3 regions of the Yersinia vastinensis genome follow, and region 2 is predicted to be linked to each of the others. Evidence: predicted binding sites of a transcription regulator. Region 2 holds the regulator's gene; each other region holds the start of a gene.

Region 1 (8,173 bases), 1.7 Mb from region 2:
GGAAGCAGCAGTAACCTTGTTTGCCACACCTGAACTGGCCGAGCGCCTGAACAGCTTACAAGATGAATTGCGTTTTGTGTTGCTGACTTCCGGCGCTAAAGTTGCAGACTATGCCGACGCGGGTGACGATGCGCAGCAAAGTGAATTAATTGCTGGGCTGAAAATTACCTTTAATAAAGCCGATGGTGAGAAGTGCCCGCGTTGCTGGCATTACACGCAAGACATTGGTTTGGATGCGGTTCATGCAGAGCTGTGCGGCCGCTGTGTCACTAACGTTGCCGGAGACGGTGAAGAGCGTAAGTACGCCTGATGAGTAAACCTATTTGTTCGACCGGATTGCGCTGGTTATGGCTGGCTGTACTGGTGGTGATTTTGGATCTCGGTAGCAAACAGTGGGTCATGACTCACTTTGCTCTGTATGAATCTGTGCCGCTGATTCCTTTTTTCAACCTGACCTATGCCCAGAATTTTGGTGCAGCATTTAGCTTCCTTGCGGATAAAAGCGGTTGGCAGCGTTGGTTCTTTGCGGGGATAGCGATCGGTATTTCAGTCATATTGATGGTGCTGATGTATCGTTCTACCGCCAAACAACGCCTGCTCAATTGCGCTTATGCGCTGATTATCGGTGGCGCATTAGGTAACTTATTTGATCGTATGGTGCATGGTGCGGTAATCGACTTTATCGATTTTCACGTCAATAACTGGCACTTCCCAACATTCAACATCGCCGATACAGCTATTTGTATCGGTGCTGCGTTGGTGATATTTGAAGGCTTTTTAAGTCCGGCTGAAAAAACGGCCATGAATAAAGGTGAGTGATATGTCCGAGCAGGAACAAAGCCATCAAGTACAAGAGGGGAGCGCCGTATTAGTGCATTTCACTCTGAAGCTGGAAGATGGCTCAACGGCAGAATCCACTCATATTCACGGAAAGCCTGCGTTGTTTCGCTTAGGTGATAACAGTCTTTCCGATGCGCTGGAACAGCAGTTGATGGGTTTAAATGTGGGCGATAAGCACGCTTTTACCTTGCAACCTGAAGATGCCTTTGGTTTGGAAAGTCCGGATTTGATTCAGTATTTTACTCAACGTGATTTTGCACAAACCGGTGTACCAGATGCCGGAACCATCATGCTGTTTACCTCCCGTGATGGCAGTGAAATGCCAGGCGTTGTGCGGGAGGTCGCAGATGAGTCCATTACTGTTGATTTTAATCACCCGTTGGCCGGGCATGTCATCAGCTTTGAAATTGAAGTGCTGGAGATTGACCCCCAACAGGAGGCTGTCCATGCAGATATTGCTGGCTAATCCACGCGGCTTTTGTGCCGGAGTTGATCGGGCTATCAGTATTGTTGAGCGCGCGATAGAAATGTATGGCGCGCCAATTTATGTACGTCATGAAGTGGTGCACAACCGTTATGTGGTGGATAGCTTGCGTGAGCGCGGCGCTATTTTTATCGAGGATATCGCAGAGGTGCCAGATGGCTCCATTCTGATTTTCTCGGCCCATGGTGTGTCGCAAGCGGTTCGGGCAGAGGCTCGAGCGCGTGATTTAACCATGTTGTTTGATGCCACCTGCCCATTGGTGACAAAAGTTCATATGGAAGTCGCGCGCGCTAGCCGCAAAGGGAAAGAGGCTATCTTGATTGGCCATGCTGGTCATCCTGAAGTGGAAGGTACTATGGGGCAATACAGTAACCCGAAAGGGGGAATGTATTTGGTTGAATCTCCGGATGATGTTTGGAAACTGAAGGTTAAAGACGAGAATAATCTCTGCTTTATGACTCAGACAACATTGTCAGTTGATGATACCTCTGCTGTCATTGATGCCTTACAGCAGCGTTTTCCGAAAATAATCGGTCCACGTAAAGATGATATCTGCTACGCCACCACCAATCGGCAGGAAGCCGTGCGGAATTTGGCGAATGATGCGGATGTGGTTTTGGTGGTCGGCTCGAAAAACTCATCTAACTCTAACCGCTTGGCCGAGTTAGCACAGCGTATGGGTAAAGCAGCTTATCTAATTGATTCTGCGGATGATATTAAAGAGTCTTGGTTGCAGGGTGCAACATGCATTGGTGTGACTGCAGGTGCATCAGCTCCTGATATTCTGGTGCAGCAAGTTATTGCACGCTTGCAAGCCTTCGGCGCAAGCGGGTCAGTTGAACTGCGCGGCCGTGAAGAAAATATCGTTTTTGAAGTACCTAAAGAATTACGCGTTGAGGTTAAACAGATCGATTGATTGATGTTTATTCTCTCTGACAAGTATTTGTTACTGTCTATCAAGCAGCCCTTAGTGGCTGCTTTTTTTACGCCTGGAAGGGGGCTTTATCGTTACGACGTATAGAACCGCACTACAAAGTAGTACGAATGATAGAATATATAGCATCATAATTGCATGAATATGCGAAATAGCCGTTATTCCCGAAATGAAGGGGATGGCGCAGGATTAGGATAAATTGAGTATCTGATTAACTGTAGCCCCCGTGGGTTTACGAGTTAATGAATGTAATGTAAGGAATTAAGTGGTTTCACTGATAAAAATGAGTGTATATCATTTTTTTCTAATACAGATTAAATAGGCTGGCAGAGTCCACTGCGGGCAGCTAATCTGAACCCTTGTCAGGGCAGATGACACAATATTGGGAGAACTAATGACTGATTCAACAATTCGTATCGCGGTGGTCGGCGCGGGTGGCCGCATGGGACGACAGCTTATTCAGGCAATTACACAGACGCAAGGTGTTGTTCTGGGGGCTGCTGTTGAGCGCGTAGGCTCCTCATTAGTGGGAAGCGATGCGGGTGAGCTGGCTGGTACGGGTTTACTGAACATCGTGGTTAGTGATGATTTATCTAAAGTGACTGATCATTTTGATGTGTTGATCGACTTTACTCGCCCAGAGGGCACGTTGGAGCACTTGGCAATTTGCCGCCAGCACCGTAAGGCCATGATTATTGGTACGACCGGTTTTGATGATGCAGGTAAAGCCGCTATCGCTGATGCAGCAACTGATATTGGTATCGTGTTTGCCGCAAACTTTAGTGTCGGGGTGAATGTGGTGCTTAAGCTGCTGGAAAAAGCGGCCAAAGTGATGGGCGATTATACTGATATTGAGATTATCGAAGCGCATCATCGTCATAAGGTTGATGCGCCATCAGGTACTGCACTGGCAATGGGTGAGGCGATTGCTAATTCTTTGGGGCGTTCACTGAAAGATTGCGCGGTTTATAGCCGTGAAGGCCATACCGGAGAACGCCAGCCAGGCACAATTGGTTTTGCAACAGTGCGAGCAGGTGACATTGTCGGGGAACATACGGCGATGTTTGCTGATATCGGTGAGCGAGTTGAAATCACCCATAAAGCCACGAGTCGTATGACTTTTGCTAATGGTGCCGTTAAATCAGCTGTTTGGGTCTCTAAGTTTGATAATGGTCTATTTGATATGCGAGATGTACTGAATTTGAATGAACTTTAAAGGTGTAAAGCACAGCCAGTGATGTGGTTGTTTTATCATAATTGTTTGATAACAGGGCGATATTTTATCGTCCTTTTTTATTTTCTATTAAAAATATAATCTATGTATCATTTTCTGTATCAAATGCTTACTTTTATATGTCTAATCTCTATTTTCTACTGTTTGTCCTTCTTGTTCAGCACTTACGCTCACTTTCCTCTCTTTAGAATGATATTTTGCAGCCACTCCACCTCGCAACCGTTTACTATGTTAAGTTAGCTTGTGTTTTTGCCGCTATAATCGACTCATTTTAATGAGAAGCGCAAAAAACAGAGAAAAAATGGCACTTTGGCTAGACAAGAGCGTCACTCATCATTAAAATGCGCCCAATTTGCCAAAAATTAGCTTTGAGGGCGGTTTTTGCATTGATTTAGATCGCTAGATATGAATTAATATGCAAATAATGTGACTGTTTATTCCTTGGAGGGTGTTTTGATTAAGTCAGCGCTATTGGTTCTCGAAGACGGAACCCAATTTCACGGTCGGGCCATCGGGGCAGAGGGTACGGCAGTGGGGGAAGTGGTCTTCAATACGTCGATGACCGGTTATCAAGAAATCCTCACTGATCCTTCCTACTCCCGCCAGATCGTCACTCTTACTTATCCCCATATCGGCAATGTCGGCACTAATGCCTCCGATGAAGAATCCTCCGCAGTACACGCCCAAGGTCTTGTTATTCGTGACCTACCATTGATTGCTAGCAATTACCGTAATGAAGAAGGCTTATCCGAATATCTCAAACGCCACAATATTGTGGCGATTGCAGATATCGATACCCGTAAGCTGACTCGGTTGCTGCGTGAGAAAGGCGCACAAAACGGCTGCATTATTGTGGGTGACTTATCTGATGCCGCTTTGGCGCTGGAAAAAGCAAAAGCGTTCCCTGGTTTGAAGGGGATGGATCTGGCGAAAGAAGTGACCACCAAAGAAGTTTATCACTGGCTGCAAGGTAGCTGGACGCTAGAAGGTGATTTACCGGCGGCGAAGCAAGCTGAAGAGTTGCCATTCCACGTCGTGGCATACGACTATGGTGTGAAACGTAATATCTTGCGCATGCTGGTGGATCGCGGTTGCCGCTTGACGGTTGTTCCGGCACAAACGCCAGCTGAAGACGTGCTGAAATTGAATCCAGATGGCATCTTCTTATCAAACGGCCCCGGGGACCCAGAGCCATGCGATTATGCTATCGCAGCGATTAAGCGTTTCTTAGAAACAGATATCCCGGTGTTTGGTATTTGCTTAGGCCACCAGTTGTTGGCTCTGGCGAGCGGCGCGAAAACGGTAAAAATGAAATTCGGTCATCACGGTGGTAACCATCCAGTGAAGGATTTGGATGCAAACTGTGTGATGATCACCGCACAGAACCACGGTTTCGCTGTTGATGAGACGACATTACCGCCCAATTTGCGCACCACACACGTCTCCCTATTCGATGGTTCCCTGCAAGGGATTCACCGCACTGATAAAGCAGCGTTCAGCTTCCAGGGACATCCTGAAGCTAGCCCTGGGCCGCATGATGCCGCTCCGTTGTTTAATCACTTTATCGAACTGATTGAAGCCTATCGCGCATCATCAGCAAGCACTAATAGCAAGTAATCAGGAGCTAAGACCATGCCAAAACGTACCGATATAAAAAGCATCCTGATTCTGGGCGCTGGCCCCATCGTTATCGGCCAGGCTTGTGAGTTTGACTACTCCGGCGCTCAGGCTTGTAAGGCTCTGCGCGAAGAGGGCTACCGCGTCATTCTGGTGAACTCTAATCCTGCAACTATCATGACCGATCCAGAGATGGCCGATGCAACCTACATTGAGCCGATTCACTGGGAAGTGGTGCGCAAAATCATTGAAAAAGAGCGCCCGGATGCAGTGTTGCCAACCATGGGCGGCCAAACCGCACTGAACTGCGCGTTAGAACTAGAACGCCAAGGTGTTCTGGCTGAATTTGGTGTCACCATGATTGGTGCAACCGCCGATGCTATTGATAAAGCAGAAGACCGCCGTCGCTTTGATATCGCGATGAAGAAGATTGGTCTGGATACTGCCCGCTCAGGTATTGCGCATAATATGGAAGAAGCACTAGCCGTGGCGGCTGATGTTGGCTTCCCATGTATTATCCGCCCTTCCTTTACTATGGGGGGCACCGGCGGTGGTATTGCGTATAACCGCGAAGAGTTTGAAGAAATTTGTGAGCGCGGTCTGGATTTATCGCCAACCAAAGAGTTGCTGATTGATGAGTCACTGATTGGTTGGAAAGAGTACGAAATGGAAGTTGTCCGTGATAAAAACGACAACTGCATTATTGTTTGCTCCATCGAAAACTTTGATGCCATGGGTATTCATACCGGTGATTCCATCACGGTAGCCCCAGCTCAGACGCTGACGGATAAAGAATATCAAATCATGCGTAATGCCTCGATGGCAGTGCTGCGTGAAATCGGTGTAGAAACTGGCGGCTCTAACGTGCAGTTCTCGGTTAACCCGAAGAATGGCCGTCTGATCGTTATTGAAATGAACCCGCGTGTATCCCGTTCTTCCGCGCTGGCGTCTAAAGCTACAGGCTTCCCCATCGCCAAGATTGCCGCCAAGCTGGCCGTGGGTTATACGCTTGATGAGTTAATGAATGACATCACTGGTGGTCGTACTCCGGCATCCTTCGAGCCATCCATTGACTATGTTGTGACCAAAATCCCGCGCTTTAACTTCGAAAAGTTTGCCGGCGCGAATGACCGCCTGACCACACAGATGAAATCTGTCGGTGAAGTGATGGCGATTGGCCGCACTCAGCAGGAGTCACTGCAAAAAGCATTGCGCGGCCTGGAAGTGGGGGCAACAGGTTTTGACCCTAAAGTCAGTCTTGATGACCCTGAAGCGTTGACTAAAATTCGCCGCGAATTGAAAGAAGCGGGTGCTGATCGTATCTGGTATATCGCCGATGCATTCCGCGCAGGGATGTCTGTTGATGGTGTCTTCAACCTGACCAATATCGACCGCTGGTTCTTGGTGCAGATTGAAGAGCTGGTTCGTCTGGAAGAGAATGTGGCAGAGTGCGGCATCAATGGCCTGACCGCTGAGTTTATGCGCCAGTTGAAACGCAAAGGTTTTGCTGATGCGCGTCTGGCGAAATTGGTCGGTGTGGCTGAAAGTGAAGTGCGCAAACTGCGTTACAAATATGGTTTGCACCCGGTTTATAAGCGCGTAGATACCTGTGCGGCAGAATTCTCTACCGATACTGCCTACATGTACTCGACCTATGAGGAAGAGTGTGAATCCAACCCAACCAGCGACCGCCCGAAAGTGATGGTGCTGGGAGGTGGCCCGAACCGTATTGGTCAGGGCATTGAATTTGACTATTGCTGTGTACATGCGTCACTGGCTCTGCGCGAAGATGGTTATGAAACCATCATGGTGAACTGCAACCCAGAAACTGTCTCCACTGACTACGATACCTCGGATCGTCTCTACTTTGAGTCTGTCACGTTGGAAGATGTACTGGAAATCGTTCGCATCGAAAAACCGACCGGCGTGATTGTGCAGTACGGTGGTCAGACACCATTGAAACTGGCCCGCGAACTGGAAGCTGCAGGTGTCCCTGTGATTGGCACCAGTCCAGATGCTATTGACCGTGCTGAAGACCGTGAACGTTTCCAACAGGCAGTGAACCGTCTGGGCTTGAAGCAACCGGCTAATGCCACTGTTGCGACCATTGAACAGGCCGTTGAGAAGGCTACCGGTCTGGGCTATCCGCTGGTGGTTCGTCCATCTTATGTGTTGGGTGGCCGCGCGATGGAAATCGTGTATGACGAAACTGACCTGCGCCGTTACTTCCAAAATGCAGTCAGCGTGTCGAATGATGCACCTGTATTGCTAGACCGCTTCCTTGATGATGCGGTTGAAGTGGATGTGGATGCTATTTGCGACGGTGAGCGCGTATTAATCGGCGGCATTATGGAGCATATCGAGCAAGCTGGGGTTCACTCAGGTGACTCTGCCTGTTCATTACCTGCTTACACCCTGAGCAAGGAAATTCAGGATGTTATGCGCCAGCAAGTAGAAAAACTGGCCTTTGAGCTTTGTGTTCGTGGTCTGATGAACGTGCAGTTTGCGGTGAAGAATAACGAAGTCTATCTGATTGAAGTTAACCCGCGAGCCGCCCGTACAGTACCTTTCGTTTCTAAAGCAACCGGTATGCCGCTGGCCAAAATTGCAGCCCGCGTGATGGTGGGGCAGAGTTTGGCAGAGCAAGGTATTCTGGAAGAAATTATTCCACCTTACTACTCAGTGAAAGAAGTGGTGCTGCCGTTCAATAAATTCCCAGGTGTTGACCCAATTTTAGGGCCAGAGATGCGCTCCACTGGTGAAGTGATGGGGGTTGGCCGTACCTTCGCTGAAGCATTTTCTAAAGCCATGTTGGGCAGCCAGTCTGGTATGAAAAAGAGTGGTCGTGCGCTGTTATCGGTACGCGAGGGTGACAAACATCGTGTGGTTGATTTGGCGGCAAAACTGCTTAAACAGGGCTTTGAATTGGATGCAACTCACGGCACTGCGGTGGTGTTGGGCGAGGCAGGCATTAATCCACGCTTGGTCAACAAGGTGCATGAAGGGCGTCCACACATTCAGGACCGCATCAAGAATGGCGAATACACATATATCGTGAATACTA
Region 2 (8,173 bases):
CGCTGGATATGGGTACTGCTCGCGTGATTGGTCGTTTGCAAGATGCCATCGAAGCCGGTATTGAAGAAGGCTCGCTACGCATTACGCTTTCCCCTGCTGCAACAGCGGAAACACTCTATGCCTTATGGCTTGGTGCTTCGCTACGCGCCAAAGTGAAACGATCGGTTGCTCCGCTGACTTGTGCGCTGGAAAGTATCGAACTGATTTTGCAACCTGCTTAATAAGCTAATAACCCAATGATCTTGAAATGTATTTATTTTATATTCAGGATTTACCCAGTCACTAGTTGACTGGTCTATTAATATAGGACGCACCATGACAACTGCTAAACTGTTCTCCCCTTTGAAAGTTGGCGCGCTCACTTTGCCAAATCGCGTATTTATGGCACCACTGACTCGCTTACGCAGTATCGAGCCGGGTGATATCCCAACCCCTTTGATGGCTGAATACTATCGTCAACGGGCCAGCGCTGGTTTGATTATTACTGAAGCCACTCAGGTTTCTTTCCAAGCGAAAGGCTATGCCGGTGCTCCGGGGTTACACACGCAAGAGCAGTTAAACGCGTGGAAAGAAATCACTCAAGCAGTGCATGAAGAAGGTGGACACATTGCCGTACAGTTATGGCATGTGGGTCGTATTTCACATAACAGCCTGCAACCGGGCCAACAAGCCCCCATCGCCCCCTCGGCTATTGCCGCCGATACCCGTACCACCGTACGTGATGAAAACGGTGCTTGGGTACGTGTTCCCTGCTCGACTCCACGCGCACTGGAAACCGAAGAAATTCCTGGCATCATCAATGATTTCCGTCAGGCAACTGCCAATGCTCGTGAGGCAGGATTTGACTATGTAGAACTGCATGCCGCTCATGGCTACTTACTGCATCAATTTATGTCGCCAGCCTCAAACCAGCGTACCGACCAATACGGTGGCAGCATTGAAAACCGTACCCGTCTGACTCTGGAAGTGGTTGATGCCACTGCCGCTGAATGGGGAGCGGAACATATTGGTATTCGAATCTCACCACTCGGCCCGTTCAATGGTCTGGATAACGGTGAGGATCAAGAAGAGGCAGCACTATATCTGATTGACGAACTCAATAAACGTCACATTGCTTATCTACACATTTCCGAGCCAGATTGGGCCGGTGGTAAGCCTTACTCAGATGCATTCCGCGATGCCGTGCGTGCCCGTTTCAATGGTGTGATTGTCGGTGCTGGCGCATATACAGCAGAAAAAGCCGAAAATCTGATAGAGAAAGGCTTTATTGATGCTGTTGCTTTTGGTCGTAGCTATATTGCCAACCCTGATTTAGTGGCTCGCCTACAACAAAATGCACCACTGAACGAGCCTGATGGTGAGACTTTCTACGGTGGTGGTGCTAAGGGCTACACCGACTACCCAACACTGTAATCGTTAACTGATTTAAACTGATAACTAACAGCCAGTTAGATTAACACTCTCACTGGCTGTTTTGTTTTTTAGCTGTAAAAGATTGTCAGGGTAGTGAGTATGGCAATATTGCTATATGATAATAAATTAGTTTTGATTTATCATTACTTGTGAATTTAACTTATTGATTATAAGGGGCTTTGTAAATGCGCTTACTCCATACCATGATCCGTGTCGGGGACCTGCAACGCTCTATTGATTTCTACACCAAAGTATTAGGGATGCGTTTATTACGTACCAGCGAAAATACTGAGTATAAATACTCGCTGGCATTCGTCGGTTACAGCGACGAGAGCGAAGGTTCAGTTATCGAACTGACTTATAACTGGGGTGTAGACAGCTACGAGATGGGGACAGCATTCGGTCACTTGGCGCTGGGTGTGGACGATGTTGCCGCTACTTGCGATCAAATTCGTCGTGCGGGTGGCAAAGTGACTCGCGAAGCAGGCCCCGTCAAAGGCGGTAATACTGTCATTGCATTTGTTGAAGATCCCGACGGCTACAAAATCGAGTTAATCGAGAATAAGAGTGCCGGACACGGCCTCGGAAACTGATTAACTGAAAGGCACCGGTAAGGTGCCTTTTTCTCATCGCGATATCCCCCTGCATCTCGCGCCAAAATTTGACATAATGCGCGCTGAATTCGATGAAGATAAGAAACTGATGGCAGATAAAAGTGACCTTAACGCCCTGAGTGGCCGTTTTCGTGGGTATTACCCAGTAGTAATTGATGTGGAAACTGCCGGTTTTAATGCTAAAACTGACGCATTGTTAGAAATTGCCGCCGTCACCTTGCAGATGAACAAGGATGGCTGGTTGTTGCCTGATGAAACATTGCATTTTCACGTAGAACCGTTTGAAGGTGCTAATTTACAGCCCGAAGCATTGGCATTTAACGGAATAGACCCCACCAATCCTTTGCGTGGTGCAGTCAGTGAATATGATGCTTTGCATGCCATTTTCAAAGCGGTACGTAAGGGTTTGAAAGACCAAGGCTGTAATCGGGCAATTATTGTCGCGCATAACGCCCATTTTGATCACAGCTTTGTCATGGCAGCGGCCGAGCGCGCCAGTCTGAAGCGCAATCCGTTCCATCCTTTCGCCACGTTTGACACCGCAGCCCTGAGTGGGCTTGTGCTGGGGCAAACCGTGCTGGCAAAAGCCTGTCTAACTGCAGGCATCCCGTTTGATAGCAGCCAGGCACACTCCGCCCTATACGACACCATGCAAACCGCAAAATTATTCTGTGAGTTGGTCAATCGTTGGAAAAAACTGGGTGGCTGGCCAGTACCTGCGGGCGAATCAGAGTAACTCTACAGATAGGTAGATATTTTTCGATAAAAAAAGGTGGCCGACAAGCCACCTTTTTTATTGCTGCATTCACCCGTAACACATTACTCTGCCGTTGGTTTTTCTTCTTCCGAACGGTATTTATCAGCAGTTTCTTTCAGTAACTGTTGCAGTTCGCCGCGCTGATACATTTCCATCAGAATATCGCAACCGCCAACCAATTCACCATCAACCCACAGTTGCGGGAATGTTGGCCAATTGGCATATTTTGGCAGTTCAGCGCGAATGTCTGGGTTTTGCAGAATATCAACGTAAGCAAAACGTTCGCCGCACGCGGATAACGCCTGCACAGCCTGAGCAGAGAAACCGCAGTTTGGCAGCTTAGGTGAACCCTTCATATAAAGCAGGATTGGGTTTTCCGCTATCTGGCGCTGAATTTTATCAATCGTCGTCATTTCTTGCTTCCTCAAGCCCTGTGGCTACAATACTTATTACTCAATTTAATTATTGCGTACAGCCCATTGTAGCGACTGTCACGACAGGAATAAAACGCCATCTTTTGCAGGGGCTTTACTCTGTATCTAAATGGTTATATTGTCAGCTACAAATATGTGCATTTATAATAACATTTTTGATCCCATCACTTCATTATTATCTTCTGTATGGGATGTCTGAAATACGTGGCAGTTAACTCGTTGACGTATGGTTGATTTAAGGCCATTTGACGCGTGAAAAAACAACAATTGCGATGCCATTAACGTTTTCTCACAATATCGATTAAAAACCCATAGCTCTCTGCTTTTTTATATCCGGAGTTTCGGCAATACTGTGACTCTTCATATTCATCTCAGGGCCAAGGTTGGTAGCGTTATTATGCGTTTATTACTTACGCTGTTTGTGCTGCTGTTTACCCAGCTATTTCTAAATCTGGCGCATGCGTCGCCGCAGGCTCACGTCTCTGCTGAGCAAAAGAAGGGCCAAGTGAGTCAAGCCAGCCCTGATGATCGTAAAAAACGTAAAGCAGATAAAAGCATAAAGAAAGCCAAAGTTGCTAACAATAAAACTACCGCCAACAAAAATAGCGAGAATAAAACAGCAACCAATAATGATAAAAAGAAAATAGCGGCTTCCACTGGCAAAACTGCCAAGAAGAAAACACAAGAAGTCAGTAAACCGTCCGGTAATAAAGTCACTGCAAGCAAAAAAACAAACATTAAAACCGCAACCATAAAAAAAGTGGCGGTCAAAAAAACAGAAAAAGTCGCCTATGGCCGACATAGAAATAAAGCACAAGGTAAAGCAGGTACGGAATTAGCCGCAAATAATAAGATAAAACTCAGCCCCGCACATAAAAAGCGCTACCAACACGCCAAGCAGACCGCCATGAGTAAACTGATGAAACAAGTCGGTAAACCTTATCGCTGGGGTGGCTCCTCCCCTAATACGGGTTTTGATTGCAGTGGCCTAATTTATTACGCCTACAAAGATGTCATCAGAATAAAAATGCCTCGTACTGCCAATGAAATGTATCACTTGCGTGATGCTGCACCGGTTAAGCGCGCAGAATTAGAAAGTGGCGATTTGGTGTTCTTCAATATTGCTAATCGCGGTGTAGCGGATCATGTTGGTGTTTATTTAGGTAATGGCAAGTTCATTCAGTCCCCACGGACAGGTGAAGAAATCCGTATCAGCATGATGAATAACGACTACTGGCAAGATCATTATGTAGGGGCGCGGCGTGTAGTGACCCCCAAAACCATCCGCTAACTTTTTCGCTGACACCCGGTAAATCTATCGGGTGTCCACATCTTTGTGCCCTCATCAATCACATTACATAATGTGTTTAACTTTCGTGCAATCACCCATTCAAGAGTGTGGTTATTTCTGTCATTCCTGCCGAAAGTTGTTAAGATTAATACCCACAACAAAAGTATAACAATTACGTTTTTACCGCTCTTCGCCACATCATGGCTACTGCTAATGATCGGATTTGAGGAGCAAACACCCTGAGCAACCCCGAAAGGAGAGAGCTATGTCTTTTGAATTACCTGCATTACCTTATGCACAAAATGCGCTAGAACCGCATATTTCGGCTGAAACCCTGGAATACCATTACGGTAAGCACCACAACACCTATGTGGTTAACCTCAATAATCTGATTAAAGATACTGAATTTGCTGGTAAGACGTTGGAAGAGATCGTGAAAACTTCCAGTGGCGGTATCTTTAATAATGCGGCCCAAGTCTGGAACCACACCTTTTACTGGCATTGCCTATCCCCTAATGGTGGCGGTGAACCGACCGGCAAAGTGGCGGATGCCATTAATCAATCGTTTGGTTCTTTTGCTGAATTTAAGGCGCAGTTTACTGATGCGGCAGTGAAAAATTTTGGCGCAGGCTGGACATGGCTGGTAAAAAAAGCAGATGGTAAGCTGGCAATTGTCAGCACATCAAATGCTGCCACGCCACTGACAACTGCTGATAAACCATTGTTGACTGTTGATGTGTGGGAACACGCCTATTACATCGATTATCGCAACGCACGACCAAAATATCTGGAGAACTTCTGGGCACTGGTTAACTGGTCCTTCGTCGAGAAGAATTTAGCCTGATATTGTAAAAATAATTAAGGGCGGAATTATCCGCCCTACTTAGCACTTCACACCGGCAAGCGGTTTAATTAATTCATGACCGCCACGAAGCTAAAGACAATAATCATCGCCAGCGCGCCAACAGTCGTAATCAGCGACATTTTCAGATTGGTATCCATAAATACTCCTCAGCCGGTTAGTTTTAGTAGGGAAAAGGCACATAATTAGTGCGTTAAATTATTTTCCCACAGTTAGGAAAAAAAATCTTGTGCTCATTACGCACTTTATAACATTGATTAGCTCTTCCCCTTTTCCTCCAGATCAGACAAAATTCGCAGTTCATAACTGCATACCGACTAATAACGTCCAATAAATACTCTCAGACAATCAGCGGATTCAACTATCCAGCCTACTATCATGTTTCTGTCTGAGCGGTTTTCGAGTCATGCAGGCAAACGATTAACATAATACTTACCTGCTGTAACAGGTAAGCTTAGGAGTTATTTTTTTATGGCAACGATTAAAGATGTGGCCAAACATGCGGGTGTGTCCACCACCACCGTTTCGCACGTGATCAATAAAACTCGTTTCGTCGCCGAAAACACCAAGGCTGCCGTGTGGGCGGCAATTAAAGAATTGCATTATTCGCCCAGTGCTGTGGCTCGCAGTTTGAAAGTCAATCACACAAAGTCAATTGGTTTGCTGGCAACATCCAGTGAAGCGCCCTATTTTGCTGAAGTGATCGAAGCGGTTGAAAATAGCTGTTATAGCAAGGGCTATACCCTGATTTTATGTAACTCTCATAATAATCTGGATAAGCAAAAAGCGTATCTGGCCATGCTGGCGCAAAAACGTGTCGATGGCCTATTAGTAATGTGTTCTGAATATCCAGAACAACTATTAGGGATGCTGGAAGATTATCGCAATATCCCCATGGTGGTGATGGATTGGGGCACTGCGCGCGGTGATTTTACCGATTCAATCATTGATAATGCATTTGAAGGCGGCTATTTAGCAGGCCGTTATCTGATTGAGCGCGGTCATCGTGATATTGGAGCCATCCCCGGCCAACTGTCGCGAAATACCGGCGGGGGCCGCCATCAAGGTTTTCTGAAAGCTTTAGAGGAGGCCAACATCACGCTGCGTGATGAGTGGGTGGTCCAGGGCGATTTTGAACCCGAATCGGGCTATAAAGCCATGCATCAGATTCTAACGCAAAAACATCGCCCTACCGCCGTATTCTGTGGTGGAGATATTATGGCCATGGGCGCAATATGCGCAGCTGATGAACTGGGCTTGCGAGTGCCGCAAGATATTTCGGTGATCGGGTATGATAACGTGCGTAATGCCCGCTATTTCTCGCCAGCGCTCACAACGATTCACCAACCCAAAGAGCGATTAGGTGAAACTGCCTTTGCCATGTTGTTGGATCGTATTGTCAGCAAACGCGAAGATCCGCAGACCATTGAGGTGCATCCAAAATTGGTCGAACGCCGTTCTGTGGCTGACGGTCCATACCGCGACTACCGCCGTTAACCCTCTTTGGCCGGTAGCTTTCAATGCCACCGGCCACTACTGCTCAACTCCCTCGCCAAACTGCGCATTATCGTCTCTTAGCCACTCGTCATTTAGCGTGACACTGTCACCCAAATAATCTAGCAGCCAAGCCAAAGCGGGAGAATGGTTATTCTGCTCCCAAGTTAAACAGCATGGGCTATCGGGAAGTGGCTCCGCCAACGTTAATACCGTCAACTTTCCTTGCGCAATCAAAGGCGACACCATATGAGCAGGCACCATGCCAATGCACAATCCTTCACACAAACAATCAATTCCGGTCATCCAATCCGGTGCCACCAATCGCTGTTGATTATCCAACGTCCAGGTGTCCCGTTTTGGCAGGTTTCTCGCCGTGTCTTCTAAACACAACGAGGGGTAAGGCCGTAATTGATCGTCACTCAGTGACCCTGTCAAACGAGCAAGAGGATGGTCAATGCTGACCACACAGAGCCATGACAAGAATCCCATATCACGAAACACAAACCGCCCTCTCACCGGGATTGCACGTGTTGCACCAATAGCCATATCAGCCTGCCCATCCACCAGCGCATCCCAGACGCCATTAAACACTTCATAGCGTACCCGCAACTCAACATCAGGGAAATGACGATAAAAATCTAATACTAAGTGGCGGCTCCGCTGCGGTTTGACTATTTTATCCACCACAATATTGAGTTGGCCACGCCAGCCATTCGCCACTTGCTGGCACTGACGGCGTGTGTCATTCATTTTTTTGATAACATCTCGAGCTTCTTTAATAAAAACCAGCCCCGCAGGGGTCAACTCCACGTCTCTGTGGCGCCGTTCAAACAACGGAACTGCCAACCACTCTTCCAGTTGGCGTACGGTATAACTCACCGCAGACGGCACACGGTGCAATTCTTGGGCGGCTGCACTGAAGCTCCCCGTACGAGCTACGGCATCAACCACATCCAACGCATATTCCGACCACATTTTTTCTGCCTCTTTTCACTCAATCGTTTGCTATCAATTTTTTTGATAGCATGTCGCAAATATTACCGGTTCACAACAGAATATCGCGCCGTATAGAATGCCCCCGCAATAAATCCCTAATGATAAAATTTCTAAAAACAGCAAATTACCTGCAAAAAATATGATAAAGAGAAATAAAGAATGAAGACGTCATCAAGTTTCATGTTCTATCTGGCTGGTTTGAGCATGTTGGGCTATCTGGCTACAGATATGTATTTGCCTGCCTTTGGCGCTATGCAGCAAGAACTGCAAACCTCTGCCGGCTCCATTAGTGCCAGCCTAAGTATCTTT
Region 3 (8,173 bases), 980 kb from region 2:
TGCGGTATTCACCATTGATAAAGAACTCTTGTTTCAGCTCACCTTCCAGTTCAAAGCCTAATTTGCTATAGATATGGATGGCTTTTTTATTCTCTTTATCGACGATCAGATAAAGTTTATACAAGTTCAGTACAGAAAAACCGTATTCCATCGCAAGTCTGGCAGCCGAACCAGCATAACCTTTGCCTTGATGGGCTGGGTCGATAATAATTTGAAACTCAGCGCGCCGGTGAATATGGTTAATTTCGACCAATTCAACCAAACCGACTTTGACTCCCTGACCTTCAATAATAAAGCGGCGTTCACTCTGATCATGAATATGTTTGTCGTACAGATCAGACAGTTCGACAAAGGCTTCGTAAGGTTCTTCAAACCAGTAGCGCATAACACTGGCATTATTATCTAACTGATGAACAAACGGCAGATCATCCCGTTCCAGTGGACGTAACCGGACGCTGCTGGTGGTAGACATACTTATTCCTCATAGGGCGACAGCGATTGCTGCCTCTGAAAATTATACTCTTATACCCTTCGTACTTGAAGTTACAGGTGTGTTGGTTGCGGTCAGTTATCCGAATCACTTGGCTTCGTAAGCTCATTGGGATGCGTTCCCTTACCGACTTCCTGCAATTTTAATGACTTTGGGTATCATAAAAGAATAAGCAAAAAGGCGCAGACCTTATCACGGGTTGCGCCTTTATTATGTGCTTTATTGGTGACTATTCAGCCGCGTAACCTTGTATAGGTAAGCGCTCACCATCCAACCAGGCCGCATTATCACGCATCAACAGACGGCCATCGGTGAACCAACTAACTACCAGTGGATAAATATTGTGTTCTTGAGTTTGCACTCTCTCGACCACATCCTCTTCACTATCATCACTGAAAATCGGGACTTTGGCTTGCAGGATAACGGGGCCGCCATCCAGCTCTTCAGTAACAAAATGTACCGAAGTGCCATGTTCCTGATCACCATTTTCCAGAGCCTGCCGATGGGTGTGCAAACCGGGATACTTCGGCAATAAGGAAGGGTGGATATTCAACATCCGGCCAGCATAATGCTGCACAAATTCCGGGCTGAGAATACGCATGTAACCCGCCAACACCAGTAAATCAGGCTGATATTGATCAATAGCCTGCGCCAATGCTAAATCAAAACTAGCACGGTCAGAGAATGCTTGAGCATCCAGCGCGTGAGCCGGAATCTCAGCTTGTGCCGCACGTTCCAAACCATAAGCCTGCGGATTATTGCTGAACACTGCACTGATTGTGCCTGCAATACGCCCTTGCTGCTGGGCGTCTATCAGTGCTTGCAAGTTGCTGCCCTGGCCGGAGACCAAAACTACGATTTTTTTCATATACCCTTCGTACTTGAAGCTGCAGGGGTGTTAGCTGCGCTCACTCACCCGAATCACTTGCCTAAGTAAGCTCATCGGGATTCATTCACTTGCTGCCTACCTGCCACTTCAATAACTTTGGGTATACCCTTCGACTTGAAGCTGCAGGGTGTTAGCTGCGCTCACTCACCCGAATCACTTACCTAAGTAAGCTCATCGGGATTCATTTACTTGCTGCCTACCTGCCACTTCAATAACTTTGGGTATACCCTTCGACTTGAAGCTGCAGGGGCTAATGCCGTAAATAATATTATTGGTTAATAATAACCTGCTCTGCGCCTTCATTCGCAGTAGCAATTACGCCAATTTTCCAGGCTTTCTCACCCGATGCCGTCAGTAACTCAACTGCACGGTCAGCCAGTTCCGCCGGAAGGGCAACAACCATCCCGACACCGCAGTTAAATGTCCGATACATTTCGTGGCGGCTAACATTGCCGGCTTGCTGTAACCAGCTAAATACCGCAGGCCACTGCCAGCTTGTTTCGTCGATGACAGCTTGAGTCCCTTGTGGCAACACGCGCGGGATATTTTCCCAGAAACCGCCACCGGTCAGGTGAGCAATAGCGTGGATCTCCAGTTGCTCAATCAGACTAAGGATTGATTTGACGTAAATTTTGGTCGGCTCCAGCAGATGGTCAGCCAAAGATTTACCTTCTAATTGGGTCTGTTCCGGGTTGGTATGACTCACTTCCAGAATTTTACGTACCAGTGAATACCCATTGGAATGTGGGCCGCTGGCACCTAAAGCAACCAGAACATCACCGGGGGCAACTTTGCTGCCATCGATAATTTCAGATTTTTCGACCACGCCGACACAGAAGCCAGCGACGTCATAATCTTCACCGTGGTACATGCCCGGCATTTCGGCAGTTTCGCCACCAACCAGTGCACAACCTGATTGTTTACACCCTTCGGCAATCCCGGTAATGACACTGGCGGCAGTGTCTACATCCAGTTTGCCTGTAGCAAAATAGTCAAGGAAAAACAGCGGTTCTGCGCCTTGAACAACCAGGTCATTGACGCACATAGCGACTAAATCGATACCGATGGTATCGTGGCGTTTCAGGTCCATTGCTAGACGTAGCTTGGTGCCTACGCCATCGGTGCCTGAAACTAAAATAGGTTCACGGTATTTTTGCGGCAAAGCGCACAGGGCACCGAACCCGCCCAGTCCACCCATGACTTCAGGGCGACGGGTCTGTTTAACCACACCTTTTATGCGATCAACAAGGTCATTGCCGGCATCAATATCTACACCTGCGTCTTTATAGCTGAGAGAGGTTTTGTTGGTCACTGCGAGGTCCCCACGGCGGTTGGCTGTTTGAGCTTAGGAAGAAAACGCGACAATTCTAACAGCGCAGGCAAACGTTTGCGAGTAGCTTGTGATATCACTCTGATTTTTAGCTTTCTTGACTTAATAATGATTTTCTATTGATCTGAATCAGGCTATTCATTGTGGCGTTCAAAAAAAAAGGCGGTATAATCTCGCGATTTTTTTGGCCGTCAGCCGCCTAACCAGGAGAAAAATAATGAAGATCGTTGAGGTGAAACACCCGCTAGTAAAACATAAACTTGGTTTGATGCGTGAGAATGACATCAGTACGAAGCGCTTTCGCGAGTTAGCGTCTGAAGTGGGAAGTTTGCTGACTTACGTGGCAACCTCTGATCTGGAAACTGAAAAAGTGACCATCGAAGGTTGGAACGGGCCGGTTGAGGTAGATCAGATTAAAGGTAAGAAAATTACGGTGGTGCCTATCCTACGTGCCGGTTTGGGCATGATGGAAGGGGTATTGGAAAACGTACCGAGCGCCCGTATCAGTGTGGTGGGTGTTTATCGTGATGAAGTAACCCTAAAACCAGTGCCATATTTCCAAAAGCTGGTTTCCAATATCAATGAGCGCATGGCATTAGTTGTCGACCCGATGTTGGCAACCGGTGGTTCAATGATTGCAACCATTGATCTGCTGAAAAAAGCCGGCTGCCAGAGTATTAAAGTCTTGGTATTGGTTGCCGCGCCTGAAGGTATCAAAGCGTTGGAGGAAGCACATCCAGACGTTGAGCTATACACCGCTTCAATCGATCAGGGCTTGAACGAACACGGTTACATTATCCCAGGGTTGGGTGATGCCGGTGATAAGATTTTCGGAACAAAATAATAAGTGATGGCCGACTTGATAGTCGGCTTTTTTTTGGTCTGCCGTCCAGAATTAAATAACCTTGCCAGAGGATAAGAGAAAATGAGCCGTCGCACCATTGGGGTCAGTGAACGTCCGCCATTATTGCAAACGATTCCCTTGAGTTTTCAACACCTGTTCGCCATGTTTGGTGCCACCGTTTTAGTGCCGATTTTATTTAAGATTAACCCGGCAACGGTATTACTGTTTAACGGCATCGGTACATTGCTGTATTTGTTTATTTGTAAGGGAAAAATCCCGGCTTATCTGGGGTCTAGTTTTGCTTTTATTTCTCCGGTTTTGCTGTTACTCCCGCTGGGGTATGAAGTCGCATTGGGTGGTTTTATCATGTGCGGCGTGCTGTTTTGTCTGGTAGCGCTGATTGTAAAAAGAGCGGGCACTGGCTGGTTAAATGTTCTCTTCCCGCCCGCGGCGATGGGGGCGATTGTTGCTGTTATTGGCCTTGAGCTCGCCGGCGTTGCTGCCGGAATGGCGGGGTTACTGCCAGCTCAAGGAGTGACGGTCGATTCAACCACCATCATCATCTCAATGGTGACATTGGGTGTGACTATTCTTGGGTCGGTGCTGTTCCGTGGCTTCTTTGCCATTATCCCTATCCTAATTGGTGTGTTGGTTGGTTATGCCTTGTCATTCGTGATGGGCGTGGTGGATTTAACACCTATCCGTGATGCTCACTGGTTTGCCTTACCGACGTTCTATACACCTCGCTTTGAGTGGTTCGCAATTTTGACTATCTTGCCAGCGGCATTGGTTGTCATTGCCGAGCACATTGGGCATTTGGTAGTGACGGCGAATATTGTGAAGAAAGATTTGATTCGTGACCCAGGTCTGCATCGCTCTATGTTTGCTAATGGTATTTCGACAGTCATTTCCGGTTTCTTTGGCTCAACACCGAATACCACTTATGGCGAGAATATTGGCGTTATGGCGATTACCCGTGTTTACAGTACTTGGGTTATCGGCGGAGCTGCCGTTTTGGCCATTATGCTCTCTTGTGTCGGTAAACTTGCAGCGGCTATTCAGGCGGTCCCAGTACCTGTCATGGGCGGTGTCTCATTATTGCTGTACGGAGTGATTGCCGCTTCTGGGATCCGTGTATTGATCGAGTCAAAAGTTGATTATAACAAAGCACAAAACTTGATCTTAACCTCAGTTATCCTGATTATCGGTGTCAGTGGCGCGAAAGTGAACATCGGTGCAACTGAATTGAAAGGTATGGCACTGGCAACGGTTGTAGGTATTGGCCTGAGTTTGCTGTTCAAAGTGATCAGTATGGTTCGTACCGAAGAAGAGATTATTGACGCGCCGGAAGAAGAATCGGTGCTTAAGTAAAAGTGATATCTGGCCGAGCGGTTATTGTCGGTTCGGCCAGTTTTTCGCCTCAGTTCAGGTTTTTATGCTGTTGGAATTTTTTGTGGTAAGCTTGCCATGTTTTCCCGCCCGTTTTGTTGGTTGAGGTGCTTCTGAATACGCCGGCACAGCTTTCACTGCCACTCTATCTTCCCGATGATGAAACTTTTGCCAGTTTTTATCCGGGGGAGAACCCGTCTCTATTAGCGGCGATCCAGTCTGCTGTTCACCAGTCTCATGGTAGTTATATCTATTTCTGGTCACGCGAAGGCGGTGGCCGCAGCCATCTGTTACATGCCGCTTGCGCTGAGTTATCACAAAAAGGCGAGGCTGTCGGTTATGTTCCACTAGATAAACGGGCCTATTTTGTGCCGGAAGTCCTTGATGGCATGGAGCAGTTAGCTCTGGTTTGTATTGATAATATTGAGTGCATTGCGGGTGATGAACAGTGGGAAATGGCGATATTTAATCTCTATAACCGCATTGTGGAAACCGGCCGTACTCGCTTATTCATTACCGGTGATCGCCCGCCGCGCCAATTAAATCTTGGTTTGCCAGATTTGGCTTCTCGCCTTGATTGGGGCCAGATTTATAAATTGCAGCCGCTGTCAGATGATGAAAAATTGCAGGCTTTGCAACTGCGCGCCAAATTACGTGGTTTTGAATTACCAGAAGATGTGGGCCGTTTTCTGCTCAAACGCCTAGATCGAGAAATGCGCACCCTTTTTATGACGCTAGATCAACTTGATCGCGCTTCTATCACCGCCCAACGTAAGCTGACTATTCCTTTTGTGAAAGAGATTTTGGGGTTGTAACCCTCTGCATCCTTGGGGCGCTGCAATGTTAACTACATTCAGTTACTCAGCCCCTCCATGGGCTTCGCCTCTTCGAGGCCATCTAAATCACGATAAAATCTCAAGCACCTGTTCTGGTGGGCGGCCAATGCGTGCTTGGCCCTGATAGACCACAATGGGGCGTTCGATAAGCTTAGGATTATCACTCATCGCTTGTAGCAACTGCGCCTGCGTTAGCGCTTTATCGGCCAGATTTAATGTTTTGTAGAGTTCTTCTTTGGTGCGCATCAATTGACGAGCATCACTAAAATCTAGCTGTTGCAGTAATTCTTTCAGTGTAGCCACCGAGGGGGGAGTATCTAAATACAAAACCACCTGTGGCTTAATATCATGTTGTTCCAGGAGAGCGAGGGTCTCTCGGCTTTTGGAACAACGCGGATTGTGATAAATCGTGACGTCTTTCATTGTAACTTTCCTTAAGACTTCTGGTACTTGCGGAAGCGCTCATTCAATTGGCGCAGCTGGTCGATGCGGGCATCATAACGAGCCTGTTCCAAACTCCCTAATTTCACGCGTGCACTGGCATCACTGAGTAGCCCGATGGCTTGTGTCAGCTTGCCACTGAGCGCCAAACTTTCCGCTCGAGCGGCTAATTCTTGGTCGCGTAAACCTTGCGCCGCCGCCGCTTGTGCCAGTAAATCCCAACCATTAGGGTCATTTGGATTGGCAAAAGTATAGCGGTTCAATAATTTAACGGCGGCAGCGGGTTGCCCACCTTGGACATACGCATTAGCCAAGTTGAGCTGTAACACCGGTTGTTCAACTTTTTGAGCCGCAATGGCTTTTTGTAGCCGCTCAATAGCCGGTGCTGGTTTGTTCTGGCCTAAATCGATATCTGTCATCAAATCAAGGAACCAAATATTGCCAGGCTGTTGGGTTAATAGGGGCTGTAGTTGGTTACGGGCTTCATCATACTTTTTGGCTTGATACCACAATATGGCTTGGCCATATTTAGCGGCCAGTTGCTCACGTGTAGTGCCTTTACTCAAGGTGTCTAGCAGGTCTGGCGTCAGACTATTTTCAGTTGAACCATACATCCCCAGAATACGCACTTTGGCAAATAAATAGTCTTGCGATGAGGCAATCGGGTGCGGTTTCATCTGATTGGCACGGTTGCGAGCATCGGATAATCGGCTGTCAGGTAGGGGGTGAGTCAGCAACATTTCGGGTGGTTTTGACGCATATCGTGACTGATCGGCTAATTTTTGCAGGAAATTAGGCATGGCTTGTGGATCAAATCCTGATCGTTGCAGCACTTGGATACCAATGCGATCAGCTTCTTGCTCATTGCCTTGTGTAAAACTGATAATACCTTGCTGGGCGCCTGCCAGCGTGCCGCTTAAGCCCGCCATACCCGCTTGAGGGCTGGCCATCGTCAATAGAATAGACCCTAATACGCCAACCCATGTCAGCGGGGCCATACGTTGCTGTTCTTCCATGGCCCGCGCCAGATGGCGCTGTGTGACATGGGATATTTCATGGGCTAAGACAGAAGCAAGCTCACTTTCGTTGTCGGTATAACGGAACAAGGCTGAGTGGAGCACCACATTGCCGCCAAAGAAAGCAAAGGCGTTTATCTGATCGTTATTAACCAGGTAGAAATGAAAGGGGGTACGTACAGAGTAGGCATTGGCGACGAGGCGATTGCCTAACGTATTTACGTATTGAGTTAAGAGCGGGTCATAAATCAGCGGGGTGCTAGCGCGCATTTGGCGGACATAGAAATCCCCCATGGCTTTTTCCTGATCAATGCTCAAGGTCGCGCCTGCCGAGGTACCGATATCAGGTAGCAAGTCTTGACTCTCAGCTTTCACAGGCATGGAGCCTGTGAGCAGTAAACTACTCAGGAGTGTGGCGATCACTGTTTTGCTTAACCGACCCGTTTTACTTAACTGGCCTGTTTGACGTAACCGACTTGTTTTACGTAACCAATATGTCATAAACGAGGTTGCCCCTACTAATGTAATGACAATTAGACTCCGAGATGTGTAAGAGTTCTTCTTCCTTGGTCTGCTCTCCAGTACAATCATCACGAAAGCGAGTTAGATCACAAAAAAAGGCTCAAATAGGTCAAAGGTTAAGCTCTTCATCCGTTGCTGAGACTTGCAACTATCTTAGTCAGCCTATCGTTATAAAGGAACAGTTATATAAAGGAATGGTGGCTAAGGCAATGGCGATAAAAGAATGGCTGTCGCGCAAAAATGGCCTTCGGGTTCAGCCTCTGTTTATCGGGGCGATTAAAGGAATTCGCCAACTTGCGGGTTTCTCATGGTACTTAAGGAGCAATTTCGGATGCTAGAGCTGTTGTTACAATGGTATCGTCGGCGTTTTACTGACCCGCAGGTTATCGCCTTACTGGTTATTCTGTTGGCCGGAT

What was found. Region 2 encodes PurR, which represses purine synthesis genes. Its sites were predicted from a motif close to CANGCAAACGTTTGCNTG; they were not measured.
Region 1: the regulator PurR is predicted to act here: its motif matches at 3,705-3,722, upstream of carA (glutamine-hydrolyzing carbamoyl-phosphate synthase small subunit).
Region 3: the regulator PurR is predicted to act here: its motif matches at 2,756-2,773, upstream of purM (phosphoribosylformylglycinamidine cyclo-ligase).

Annotation. Positions count from the first base shown of each region.
Region 1 is NZ_CP173260.1:3,957,870-3,966,042, reverse strand. It holds gene ileS (isoleucine--tRNA ligase) at 1-310, shown strand, start outside; gene lspA (signal peptidase II) at 310-819, shown strand; gene fkpB (FKBP-type peptidyl-prolyl cis-trans isomerase) at 821-1,306, shown strand; gene ispH (4-hydroxy-3-methylbut-2-enyl diphosphate reductase) at 1,287-2,240, shown strand; gene dapB (4-hydroxy-tetrahydrodipicolinate reductase) at 2,653-3,474, shown strand; gene carA (glutamine-hydrolyzing carbamoyl-phosphate synthase small subunit) at 3,946-5,109, shown strand; gene carB (carbamoyl-phosphate synthase large subunit) at 5,125-8,173, shown strand, end outside.
Region 2 is NZ_CP173260.1:2,256,382-2,264,554, reverse strand. It holds gene ACIOG0_RS10640 (TetR/AcrR family transcriptional regulator) at 1-221, shown strand, start outside; gene ACIOG0_RS10635 (alkene reductase) at 316-1,413, shown strand; gene gloA (lactoylglutathione lyase) at 1,599-2,006, shown strand; gene rnt (ribonuclease T) at 2,083-2,763, shown strand; gene ACIOG0_RS10620 (Grx4 family monothiol glutaredoxin) at 2,847-3,197, opposite strand; gene ACIOG0_RS10615 (C40 family peptidase) at 3,616-4,509, shown strand; gene sodB (superoxide dismutase [Fe]) at 4,775-5,353, shown strand; gene ACIOG0_RS10605 (YnhF family membrane protein) at 5,422-5,511, opposite strand; gene purR (HTH-type transcriptional repressor PurR) at 5,843-6,868, shown strand; gene punR (DNA-binding transcriptional activator PunR) at 6,905-7,843, opposite strand; gene punC (purine nucleoside transporter PunC) at 8,024-8,173, shown strand, end outside.
Region 3 is NZ_CP173260.1:1,279,179-1,287,351, forward strand. It holds gene speG (spermidine N1-acetyltransferase) at 1-472, opposite strand, end outside; gene purN (phosphoribosylglycinamide formyltransferase) at 720-1,358, opposite strand; gene purM (phosphoribosylformylglycinamidine cyclo-ligase) at 1,648-2,691, opposite strand; gene upp (uracil phosphoribosyltransferase) at 2,927-3,553, shown strand; gene uraA (uracil permease) at 3,635-4,924, shown strand; gene hda (DnaA inactivator Hda) at 5,050-5,757, shown strand; gene arsC (arsenate reductase (glutaredoxin)) at 5,845-6,201, opposite strand; gene ACIOG0_RS05835 (M48 family metallopeptidase) at 6,213-7,736, opposite strand; gene ACIOG0_RS05840 (AI-2E family transporter) at 8,089-8,173, shown strand, end outside.